2 regions of the Paenibacillus yonginensis genome follow, and region 1 is predicted to be linked to the other one. Evidence: riboswitches for the same ligand, from Rfam matches in the RefSeq annotation. Region 1 holds a riboswitch; the other holds the start of a gene.

Region 1 (6,082 bases):
TGTTTTTCTACTGCCATCCTGGCCTCCTCCTCCCCTAACTTACTGATAGCTAATTTAACACTTATTGCTCTATCCATAAGAGATGATAGTATTTTCCATTAAGGCCATATTCCCAAACGCGTACTTTCCCTTCGTATCTTCTATGTCTGACTAATTCATAAACAAGGGCATGGACTAACTTAGGATCAGTTGAGATGTATCCATTGTAATCATGACCTATTTTATTGTAAGAATCAGATAGTACCCATTCAGAGGCTTCTCTTAATGTATCGAAATGTACATGGTCTTCAAACCACGTAATACCCTTGGGTAATTTACTATTTTTTAATTTATCCGGAAGAGCCTCCAAATAACTTCCATCGTCATCATAATACATTTCGTTTAATTCCCCTCCTCCCGCTTATGAATCCTTAACAATAAATACTCCTTGGTTGAGCAGAACTTATTCCTCCGGAATCACCGCTAATGGAGAAGTTAAAAGAAGTAATATCCATCGCCTGGGCTCAATTCTTGTCTGTCCCGGTAAAGGCCCCATAAATCAGCCGCCCTTCCGGCGCGGCGGGCTGTATCGCGACAGCAGGCGCTCCACGATCGCCACGGCCACAAACATCGCCAAGCTGATCACCACAATGATCAGAATCGCTACAAATACGCGGTCCGTCCGGAACGTGGATTTCTGCATTTTCATATAGTAGCCAATGCCCTTCTCCGCGCCGAGCCATTCGGAAATGATTGCGCCCATGACGCTATAAGTAGCCGAAATTTTAAGGCCCGAGAGCATGGACGGAATCGCATAAGGAAACTCCAGCTTCCGAAAAATCTGTCCCTTGGTCGCCCCGGCCATCTCCATGTAATTGCGCATCACATGATCGGTTCGGGCAAGCCCGTCCATAGCCGCGACAGCAACCGGGAAAAAGCAGACCAGCGTAATCAGGATCAGCTTCGGCAGCACGCCGAACCCGAACCAGATCATCAGCAGCGGGCCAAGCGCGATCGTCGGCACGTTCTGGCTGAGGATCAGCAGCGGATAAAGCGCCGATTTCACAAAAGGAATCCGGTGCAGCAGCACGGCCACCATCAGACCAATAATCGACCCTACCGCAAAGCCTTCCAGCGTCAGGGCAAGCGTAGCTTTAGTGTGCTCCCACAAGCCGGAAGCGCCGGTCGCCGCCTCATGGCCGATATCGGACGGGCTGGGAAGGATCCATTTTTCCACATGAAAGACGTCAACCGCTGCCTCCCACACCAGTAAAAACAAGAGGACCGCCACGAGGGGCGGCCACACGCTTTTCCAAACGGCTCGAACCGAGGTCATGGACGATACTTCTCCGTTAATTGGTCCATGCTGACGCCGTCCGGCCCGTACAGGATTTTGATCTGCGAAATGATGCTGTCGCTGCCGAATTCATGAACCGCTTCGTTCATTTGGCGCACGATGTCCAGCAGCTCGGTCAGTTCGCCTTCCATCGTCGTATCAAGCGCATTGACCTGATGTTTGACGCCGGACTGTTGAATGACTTCAATGGCGCGGTCCACATAAGGGATGACACTTTCCCCGTTCGGGGTCTTCGGAATGATTTGAATGCTTACAAGTGCGTTGGCCATGAGGGATTCCTCGCTTTCAGGTGGGAGTGGGAAAAATGGACAAATGAAGGGTTGGAGCTGTGCGGATCATTTGAGATAGCTAGTGGAAAATAATAAGTTACGCCCTGGCGCGGGGCTGCGATCCGAATGTTCCTACGACCGCTGTTGTTCCCGGATTCCTTCAAAATTTTATTAATACGATAAAATCCGGGAACAGTCTATGCTTACGATGCAGCTTTCCTTCGGAAAGCTTTCAGACGGGCGCTTACGCTTCTTCGGAATCATTCAGCTCTCCGCCAGTTACGTTTGGCTGGACTCATTATTTTGTCATGGACATCTCCTAAGTTCCCGCCGTGCTGTTATAGGCTTCATTTGTCCCTTTTTTGTGAGATTGGTAAAAATGGAACAGGATCGTTTGAATTCGATCCTGTTTTAATTTTTTAACACATACTGCTTAAATTCTACTTCTAAGTTGGGTTGCCCTTTGTTCTTTAATCCAATTAACCCTTAACCCTGTTAATTCCTGATCCTGCGCACCCATTGGAGCGGCTTTCGTCTATCCACTGACTACCAGGCCCAGACTAAGTGACTCCTCTAAGCTCCTCATCCTCAATTAAGATTCAGGCAGGAAGTCGTTCGTGAACGCTTTGGAAGCGTCGAGCGGTTTGTCGAGCAGCTTGCGCTCGTACATCCAGTTGGCGTAGCCGGTCCAGACAGATTCCTTCTGCTCGCCCCATCTTGCGGCATCGTCCTGGTAGCGAGGGCTCAGCCATTCCTGGCTGGCCTTGACCAGCTTCGGATCGAGGTCGGGCACAGCCTTGATCAAGATGTCGGCCGCTTCGGCCGGATGGGCGATGGCATATTCATAGCCTTTGGAAGTGGCTTTCATAAAAGCTTTGACCAACTCCGGGTTTTGCTGAATCTCTTTCTCATTCGTAGCGATGACCGGCGTGTAATAATCCAGATCCTTCGAGTAGTCCTTCACATACAGCATATCCAGTTTCTCGCCGCGCAGCTCGGCTTCAATACCGGTCCAGGCATAATAAATCCAGGCGAAATCAACATCACGCTTCACGGCCGTGAAATAATCCGCGTCGCCGATGTTGATGTTCTTCACCTTGCTGACGTCGGCGTTCTGCAAATCCATGATGGATTTCATAACCGCCTCTTCCACAGGGGAACCCCAGCCGCCATAACGTTTGCCTTCAAAATCCTTCGGCGATTTGATGTTCCGGTCCGCCGGGGCGGCAAAACCGGAGGTGTTATGCTGGATCACTGCCGCAATCGAAACCAGCGGCACACCCTGCGTTTGAGCCTGCGTAATGCTTTCCTGATAGCTGATGCCAAACGGAACAGCATCGGAGGCGATCATCGCATCGGCTCCGCCTTCATCCGGCTGCACGATTTGCACGTTCAGGCCTTCCTCTTTGTAGTAGCCAAGCTCCTGGGCTACATACAAGCCGGTATGGTTGGTGTTTGGCGTCCAGTCGAGCACCACCTTAATGTCCTTCAAATCCTTGGCGTCCGTAGACGGCGCCGCACTTTCCGCATTGCTCCCGGCGGTATTGCCTGCCACGTTGCTTGCTCCGTTTGAACCGCAGCCCGCTGCTGCCAGCAGCAGTATCCCGGACAGCAGCAAAGCTCCTAGCTTGTTTGCTTTCACTTCTTGTTCGCTCCCTCTTGATTTGGGTTCCCGCTCCTGAAACTTAGGATTTAACGCCAAAAAAGGCGCCCGGTCGGGGCGCCTGCATCCTGTCAAATGAATGAAAGTCTTACAAATTGACAATAGCTCTTCCTACGCTGGCATTATCCAGATCAGGTATAAGGGTCAGCGTCTTGCTTGGGACGCACTCTCAGCCGGCCTTCATCCAGCTCCCCATGTCTATGAAATTGCGGGTTATACAACCCATATTATAATCATATCGTCAAAACGTTGTCCATAGTCAATAGGACAAACTCCCGTATCCCCCTAAAAACAGGGAGCAACGGGAGTCTTACAGTCAAGGCATCCGATCACATGCGGTTAGCCGTTCACGACATCGTAGCCCTGGTCTTCGATGGCTTCCTTGATTTTAGCCAGATCCAGCTTGCTGTCATCATAAGTAACGTCGACTTTTTTAGCTGCCAGATCCACTTTGCCTGTCGCTCCAGCCTCTTGAACCGCGCCTTCTACCGCTTTCACGCAGTGATTGCAGGACATGCCTTCTACTTGCAGAGTAACTGTCTTCATAGTCAAAAAACCTCCCAAAATATTGTTATTTCATCAATTTATTAATTGTTACAATCAGCTCATCCAAAACCTCGGTTTCGCCATCCTGAATGCGTTCCACGATACAGCTCTTCATATGGCCTTCCAGCAAAAGTTTGCCAACGCCATTCAGCGCGGATTGAATCGCCGCAATTTGGTTCAGCACATCATCGCAGTACGTATCCTTCTCGATCATGCCTTTCACGCCGCGTATCTGGCCTTCGATCCGGTTCAAGCGGGCCACAAGCTTGCCCTTCATCTCTTCCGAATGGTGGCTGCGCCGCTCGGCCGGCTTCTTGTCCGCTCCGTTATGGCAGCTTTGCTGTTCTACATGCGGATGGCCTCCGCTACTTTGCGCCACGGACTTCACTTCCTTATTAAAAAAATGAACTATTCACTTCAGTTTGTTCTGTGATCTCCCTGCTACGCTTTCCATTATACCCCCACCCCCTATATAAAACAAGTTTAAAAATACTTGGTTTAAACCCGCTATCTGTTAGGGCATACAGAAATAAGGTTAGTTTTTATCATCCGTATGCCCAGCAGCAGCAATGCCCCGCCCATCTTTCACAGGATAGACACAGGTCTTTTCAAATTTTAAATAGTTCATAGCCCGATTTGGTCATGATTTGTCTGGCGCTCCGTGTTAAATTGAACAAACACGAGTTCCGAGAGAGTAGGTAATTTTATGCCCAAAAAGTATGTAACCGGCGCGTTTGCCGCCTTTCTTCTATTTTTCCTGTTCCAGCTGCTCGTTCCGGCGGCCAGCTTTGCCCATGCTTATATCATCAAATCCGAGCCGGCTTCCGGACAGGCTTTGCAGACAGCGCCAACCGAGGTGCACTTGCTGTTTAATGAAGCCTTCGACCCTTCCTTTTTTGCACTCAGCGTCCTGAATAACAAAGGACAGAAGGTGAGCAGCGGGGAGCCGGTCATCGACGCGGATAATCCCGCCGGTTTGTCGGTGAAGCTCGAGAAGGACCTGCCCGAAGGGGTCTACGTCGCCAGATGGAGAGTAATCTCCGGTGACGGCCATCCGATCTCGGGCACCGTTCCTTTCGCCGTCGGCGACGCGGCGGGTGCCGCCGCTGCCGCTTTGGCGGCCGGGGACTTGTCCGCAGGGGGGGCTCCCGGCGCCGATCAGGTGATCATCCGCTGGCTCCTGTACGGCGGGCTTATGCTGCTTGCGGGCGGCCTGGCTTTTCCGCTGTGGCTGTTCCCGCGTGCCTTCCGCGCCGAAGCGTTCGAAATGGGCCGATTCCGTCTGCTCCTGCTGACCGGCTCAATTCTGACCGTTTTGGGCATCCTGTTCAGCCTGCCTCTGCAAATCCGGCTTGAGACCGGAGCGAACTGGCTTACGCTGTGGCAGGGGGAATGGTTCCGAGAGACGCTGAAGGAGGGCTTGTTCGGTACCCTCTGGTGGGTGCAGACCCTGCTGCTGCTCCCGCTTGCCTTTCTGGTTTATGCGTTATGGTCGCGCGACTACGTGAAACGCCGCCGGATGTATGGTTTCCTGGCTTTGCTTAATGCGGCAGCTATAGCCGCTATGAAAGCCATGATCGGGCATCCGGCAACCGCTCCGTCCCGCCTGGCCGCCAGCGCGGCGGACTTCCTGCATCTGAGCGCGGCTGCGGTTTGGGTCGGCGGACTGCTGGTGATGGCTTTTATGCTTCCCAAAGCCGCCGCCCAAGATGAGAGCGGCACGCTTTATCCGGATACGGTAAGACGTTTTACTGATACCGGGTCGATCAGCGCGGTCGTGCTGCTATTCAGCGGGCTTTACGGCAGCATCATTTATTTGCCCGATCTGAATGCCTTGTTCAATACGACTTACGGCTGGATTCTGATCGCTAAAGCAGCAATTATGCTGGCGATGCTCTCCTTCGCCCTGACGAACTTCCTCAGGGGACGGGCCAAACGCCGCCTTGGACGGGCGGTTAAGCTTGAATGGGCTGCCGGGATTGCCGCCCTGATACTTGCGGCCGTATTGACCAACCTGTCTCCGGGAGCGCCAAAAGGCGGACCTTACGAGCATTCGGAGACGGCCAAATCCGGCTATACCACTTTAATTGATGTTGCACCTGCCAAAGTAGGCAATAATCATTTCAAAGCAACGGTTACCGACGTCAACGGCCAGCCCGCCGAGGTCCAGCAGATTACGATTAGATTAATTTGTTTGGAAATGTCCAACATGGAAGAAGAGGTTACTTTAACCGATGCCAGCCAGCTTGAAGGCAACGCTTCGCTCCT
Region 2 (6,082 bases), 1.7 Mb from region 1:
TCATGTGCAGATCGTGCTGGTATCCGAGGAATATGCCAAGCTGGGCCTTGGCGAGATGTTCGACTGGTTCAAACGCGAGCCCGGAATTGAGCTTAATACCTATATTTTATCTGTTGAGGGAAAGGCCAAAGATATTGCTCAGATGACGCCGATCACCGAACAGCTCCCAGCGGACGTATTCAAACGTTTCTCTGTTCAAAACTACATGCTGAATTCGACGGTCAAACAGTGTCTGATCGCTTCGGAATCGGGGATGGGCTTTGCAATGACCGCCCTGAAATACGGGGATAAGAAGGTAGCAAGCGAAAATGGGGAAACGGAACGCTGGGCAGGGATTAAAGGGGTGGATGTATTCGGAGACCGAGCCTTGAAAGGGGAACTGAACATCGATCAAGGCCGGGCGATTTCCTGGGGCTTGGGCAAGTTCAGACACCAGGTCTATACGGTAAACTGGGACGAAGGAAGGAGTAAAGCAAGCGTGTTATTAACCCGCCTTCGCGCGAAGTTGATATATAAAGGGGAAGATGAGGACGGTCCCCTCTTCAAGATTGTTCTGAAAGGCAGAGGCAACCTGCGATCGAGTGTGGAGTCGAACGCAATTATTCTGGCTCTGCTGGAGAAGAAAGTCATCAAGGATATGGAGAAAGCTTTGGCCAACACGAAGGAGTGGGGGGCAGATGTGCTGAATTTAGGGATGCTGATGGAATGGAACAGCCCGAAGCAGTGGGAGTCTTGCAAAGATTGGTGGGCGGAGGTTTACCGGAGCAAAGCCAAATTTGAGATCGGCGCCAACATTGCAATAACGAACCAGGGATCCATGCGATAGATCCTTTATAACGAGAGGGGTTAAAGATGCAGACAACATCCTGGCAGCTGTTCAGGTTTGCTTATGTGTTTCTCTATTCGCAGTCCGCGATTTTCCTCGTTCCCAATTTGATTGCCTCTTCAGGTTACCAAGGCTGGATAGCTGTTCTCGGCGGCTTTGCTCTCAGTGTTGCTGTTCTCTGGTGCACTTATAGTGTTGGCAAGCTGGGCAAAGATAAACCCTGGTACATGTTCGGCCAGCAGGTGGTAGGAAAGTGGATGCATAAAGGATTTCTGTTTCTTGTGTTTGGCTGGCTGATTTATTATGCGGCGCTGGAGCTTGAGAACTTCAGTAAATTTTTTGGCTCGATCTATATGAGAGAGACACCTGGATGGGCGATTGTTCTTATTGTGGCTGCTGCCGTCCTCTATACCTCACGTTTAGGTTTTACCACGCTGGTTTATATGTCGGAAGGGATTTTCCTGATTACCGTTCCGGTTATTGCGATCCTTGTCGGTTTGTTTTTTCCGCAGGCCGATTTCCGGATGCTCCCGGCGCTGATTCACTACCACAATCCCGGACTGGCATTTAGAGATTCGGTGACCGTGGCCGCTTGGCTGGCGGAATGGGTAACTTTTCTGTATATAGCACCGGACTTCAAGTTTGAAAGGAAAGTCTTCAGGAATTTATTTTGGGCCGAAATTCTGACGGCTGTGTCGCTTCTGCTCGGCTGGCTGTTTATTCTTCTCAATTTCCGGCCTTATTTGGGGGGACAGGTGGAGTATCCTTATATGGAGCTGATCCGAGGCACTTCCAAAGCCGGAATGACCGGCAATATGGACAGCATCTTCATTGCGATCTGGGCGGCTTCGATGTTTATCCATAACTCTTTTTTGATTTATGCCGCTTCAAAAACCGCCCGCCAGCTGTTTGGTTTAAAAAAAATAAAGGGAGTAACTCCATTTGTGCTGGGCTTGGCCGTTCTGATTGCTTGTCTTTATGCGCGCAACCCGGTCGTCTTTGCCGAACACTATAATTCGATATGGCTCGCGCATCTCTGGATCGGGTTAGAATCTATTCCGGCCATTTATTACGCAGTTTCCCTGCTCCGCTGGAAGAAGTTCTGGGGGAGCGGCGTCAAGGCTAAACAGCAGGCTTCTGAAGGCTCGTAGCTCCTTTTCTTAAGCTGAAATAGAAGACTGTCTTCCCCGGATGTATTTTCGGAGTTTCGGAGGAAAGAGAGTCTTTTTTTAATGGGGGCGGCACAGTATACTGGAATAGGTTTCTTATCTTATTCTAATTGATAGCTAAAAGGAGCGTGCGGCATGGAAGATTACACAGCGCTGTTAGACGAGCTTCTCCGTCAGGAGCAGGAGCTGCAGTTTACCCAATTCAGCAACAACACGGCAGTTCGATTAGGGAATCTGATTCTGGACAAGGCCTTTGCCGAAGGCAAACAAATTACAGTCGATATCCGCAAGAATGGCATGCTTCTGTTTCATGCCAAAATGAATGACAACGGTTTAGGCAACGACCGGTGGATCGCGCGCAAAATCAATGTCGTTCATCATTACGAACACAGCTCCTATTACATACACGTCCGGATGAAGGCGGGAAATACAACGATCCAGGACAGCGATTTTATCGACCCTATGGAATATGCGGCAGAAGGTGGGAGCTTCCCGATCCTGATTAGAAATGTGGGGATGGTCGGCACGATCACCGTTTCTGGCCTGCAGGGCCATGAAGACCATGAGATGGTCGTAGCTTCGCTGCAAAAACTGCTCAACGTTTAAGCCCGGCCTTTAACTCCCGGTGCGGAGCGAACGGCTGTCCAGGAAATTTAAGTCCTCGCATATAAATCCCAATAATGTGCATACTAAATTCTGCCTTGCCTGTTAAAGAGTAGCACCACGCTCTAACAGGCAAGGCGTCGTTTTATACCGGAATAAAGTTGTACATCCAGAGGAGGATTTCTATGCTGACCCTAGGCCTTATTCTGATTCTCATTGTCTTGATCGCGGCTGCCGTTTACGGATTTACTTATGTTTATCCGTCATTTGGCGTGCCTGTTCACCGCTACAGGCTCAGCCCTTTTGAGCAGTCCGAGCAATTTAAGCAGGGGAAGTTTCAGAATCGGATTCCAACCCAATCGCTGGACGCCTCCGTTCCGAGCTTCTTCTCCCTATTTGCGGATCATTTGAAAAGCAAGCCGGAACGCCGTCCGCCGCACGCATTGCCGGTTATGAAGTCGAATCCGGACCGTCTCCCTATGCCCTTAACGGATTCGGTCACCTGGCTGGGCCACTCAAGCGTTTGGTTAAGGCTTGGCGGGAGACAGGTTCTCCTGGACCCTATGCTCGGCATGTATTCCTCTCCGCTGCCGGGATTTGGCGCCAAACGCTTTGAAAGCAAACCCCAAATAGAAGCCGGAGATTTGCCGCCGGTGGACGCTGTTTTTCTCTCGCACGATCATTTCGACCATCTCGATTACAGCACGATCCTGCAATTAGCAGGCAAGGTGGGACGATACTTTGTACCGCTTGGCGTGGGCAGCAGACTGGTTCGGTTCGGTATCCAGCGCGAGCTCATTCAGGAATGTGACTGGTGGGAAGAAGTAGAATGGCAGGGGATCCGGGCGGTTTGCACGCCTGCTCGCCATTTTTCGGGCCGGGCGCTGTTTGACAAGAATGCAACCCTCTGGTGCTCCTGGGTACTGATGGACTCGGCGAGCCGTGTCTATTTCAGCGGGGACAGCGGTTACGACGAGCACTTCAAGAAAATCGGGGACCTGTACGGCCCATTTGATTTAACCCTGATCGAATGCGGGCAATACGATCCCCGCTGGGAGCAGATCCATATGATGCCGGAGCAGACTGTACAGGCGCATAAGGATTTGAAGGGCAAAAGGCTGCTGCCCATCCACTGGGCGGGTTTTGCTTTGGCTATGCACGGCTGGACCGAACCGGTCGAACGGGCAGCTGAAGAAGCGGAGCGTTCCGGAGTCGAGCTGGTCTTTCCGCGAATCGGGGAATCCGTATCCCTGAAGGCAGAAGCTCCGGGCCCCCGGGAGAAATGGTGGAGAACCGTTTGAAATTCCTCCTTGCCAATTTCAGGAGATTCGGATATATTAAATTTGAACTTCATAATGGAACACGGGTGCTGGATGAAGTCCGGCTGAGATAGGAGCCTTATGCTCCTGACCGTTAATCTGATCCAGGTAATGCTGGCGTAGAGAAATCATCCGAATTGTTATGACCATTCGTGTTATTCTCGAATGGTCTTTTTTATTTCGGCCGCGGGGAGCAAGCACAGCTGCTTCCCGCGGATTCTCCGCCTGGCTGTAGCGCTTGGGAAAAGGAGGAGGCAGACGAAATGGGAATCCAAACGATGGATGGCCTTCACCGGCTGGTGGAGAAGCGACAAGACGAGCTGTTTCAGATCCTGGAACGGCTTATTTCTTGTCCAACGGTAAGCCCGCCGGCCCGCAATACGATGGGGGCACAGCAATATGTGGCCGACCTGCTGGAATCCATCGGGTTTGAAGCGGAGCTGTGGGAGGTTTATCCCGGCGATCCGAATGTAACGGCCGTTAAGAAGGGAAGCGCATCAGACCGGTATAACAGCCTGCTGCTGAACGGCCATATCGACGTCGCAGAAGTCGGGGACACCGGCGCGTGGGAACGAAACCCGTTTAAGCTGGTGATCGAGGATGGCCGCGCCTATGGCCGGGGAGCTAGCGACATGAAAGGCGGCCTTGCAGCTTTGCTGTTTGCTTTCAAGCTGCTGCATGAGGAAGGAATCGAGCTTAAAGGCGATCTTCACTTTCATTCCGTCATCGGCGAGGAGTCGGGCGAGGCGGGAACAAGGGCCTGCATGGAAAAGGGCTGCAGCGCAGATTTTGCCGTAGTGGCTGATGGCAGCGGCTGCAGGATTCAAGGACAAGGCGGCGTCATTACCGGCTGGGTTACGGTGCAGAGTCCGGTAACGCAGCATGACGGGCTTCGCTCGCGAATGATTCATGCGGGCGGGGGAGTCAAGGGCGCAAGCGCGATTGAGAAGATGATGAAGCTCATTCAGGGCCTGCAGGAGCTGGAGCGCCACTGGGCCGTCACCAAAAGTTATCCCGGCTTTGCACCGGGCAGCAACACAATCAATCCGGCCGTGATCGAAGGCGGCCGGCATGCGGCTTTTATTGCCGATCGCTGCGCGCTATGGATCACCGTTCATTTTTATCCCAATGAGGATTACGATTCGGTGACGGCAGAGATTGAAGATCATCTGCTGCGGGTCGCTGCGGCCGATCCCTGGCTGAAAGACCATCCGCCGGTATTCAAATGGGGCGGCAGGTCGATGATCGAAGATCGCGGCGAAATCTTCCCCGCGCTGGAGCTGGATACGCAGAATCCAGGTTTATTATCGCTGGCTGACTGGCATCGCCGTACTCATGGGAGTTTGCCCGAAGTCGGCATGAATCCGAGTGTGACAGATGCAGGCTGGATCGGCCGGGCCGGCATTCCGACGGTCATCTATGGACCAGGCGAGCTGGAGCAGGCCCATGCGGTCAATGAAAGCATATCCGTCCGGCAGCTCGTGGATTATGCGAAGGTCATGATCGGATTTATCACCGAATATTGTGAAACACCCAAAGGGAAGGGGAATGGGAAATGACGAAGACCGACCAAACGGCACAAGCCGCTGCGGCATGGACTCCGGCTGAGCATGAACAGGCGGAAAGTCCGGGACGGGGCAGGTTTACAGCCCGGCTTCACCGGTCTGTCCAGCGTGTCTGGGCCGGCTGCCATGCGCATCCTTTTCTGGAGGAGCTGAGAAGCGGAAGTTTGCCTCTGGACGTGTTTGCTTACTATATGAAACAGGATTACGTATTCCTCAAGGACTATGTCAAAATGTTTGCCTTGGGCAGTCTTAAAGCCCGGGACCTGGAGACAATGGGGAAATTCGCGGACCTGCTGCAGCAGACCTTGAATGTCGAAATGGAGCTGCACCGCCAATATGCCGAGAGGTTTGGCATCACCCGCGATGAGCTGGAAGCGACTGAGCCCGCACCGGTCACCCTGGCTTACACCAAATATATGCTGGACGCCGGCGCCCAGGGGACGCTCGGCGATGTTGTTGCTTCCCTGCTGCCGTGTATGTGGAGCTACAGTGAAATCGGCAGCGAAGCGGTCCGTCTCCATCCGGAATGTTTGGATCATGACCTCTACCGGGAATGGTTTGTCATGTACAGCTCGGACGAGTTTCGAAGTTTGGCCGATT

What was found. Region 1 has a riboswitch for thiamine pyrophosphate ahead of AWM70_RS20915 (ABC transporter substrate-binding protein). Riboswitches for the same ligand answer to the same signal wherever they lie in the genome.
Region 2: it holds a riboswitch for thiamine pyrophosphate, as region 1 does, so the genes downstream of both, AWM70_RS06300 (acetylornithine deacetylase) here and AWM70_RS20915 (ABC transporter substrate-binding protein) in region 1, are expected to answer to the same signal.

Annotation. Positions count from the first base shown of each region.
Region 1 is NZ_CP014167.1:4,629,713-4,635,794, reverse strand. It holds gene AWM70_RS20935 (ABC transporter ATP-binding protein) at 1-17, opposite strand, end outside; gene AWM70_RS20930 (hypothetical protein) at 62-376, opposite strand; gene AWM70_RS20925 (ABC transporter permease) at 539-1,315, opposite strand; gene AWM70_RS20920 (MTH1187 family thiamine-binding protein) at 1,312-1,605, opposite strand; gene AWM70_RS20915 (ABC transporter substrate-binding protein) at 2,198-3,247, opposite strand; TPP riboswitch at 3,360-3,473, opposite strand; gene AWM70_RS20910 (copper ion binding protein) at 3,608-3,814, opposite strand; gene AWM70_RS20905 (metal-sensitive transcriptional regulator) at 3,840-4,193, opposite strand; gene AWM70_RS20900 (copper resistance protein CopC) at 4,521-6,082, shown strand, end outside.
Region 2 is NZ_CP014167.1:1,365,454-1,371,535, forward strand. It holds gene AWM70_RS06280 (Ger(x)C family spore germination protein) at 1-826, shown strand, start outside; gene AWM70_RS06285 (GerAB/ArcD/ProY family transporter) at 853-1,977, shown strand; gene AWM70_RS06290 (heme-degrading domain-containing protein) at 2,131-2,601, shown strand; gene AWM70_RS06295 (MBL fold metallo-hydrolase) at 2,784-3,899, shown strand; TPP riboswitch at 3,951-4,060, shown strand; gene AWM70_RS06300 (acetylornithine deacetylase) at 4,181-5,476, shown strand; gene tenA (thiaminase II) at 5,473-6,082, shown strand, end outside.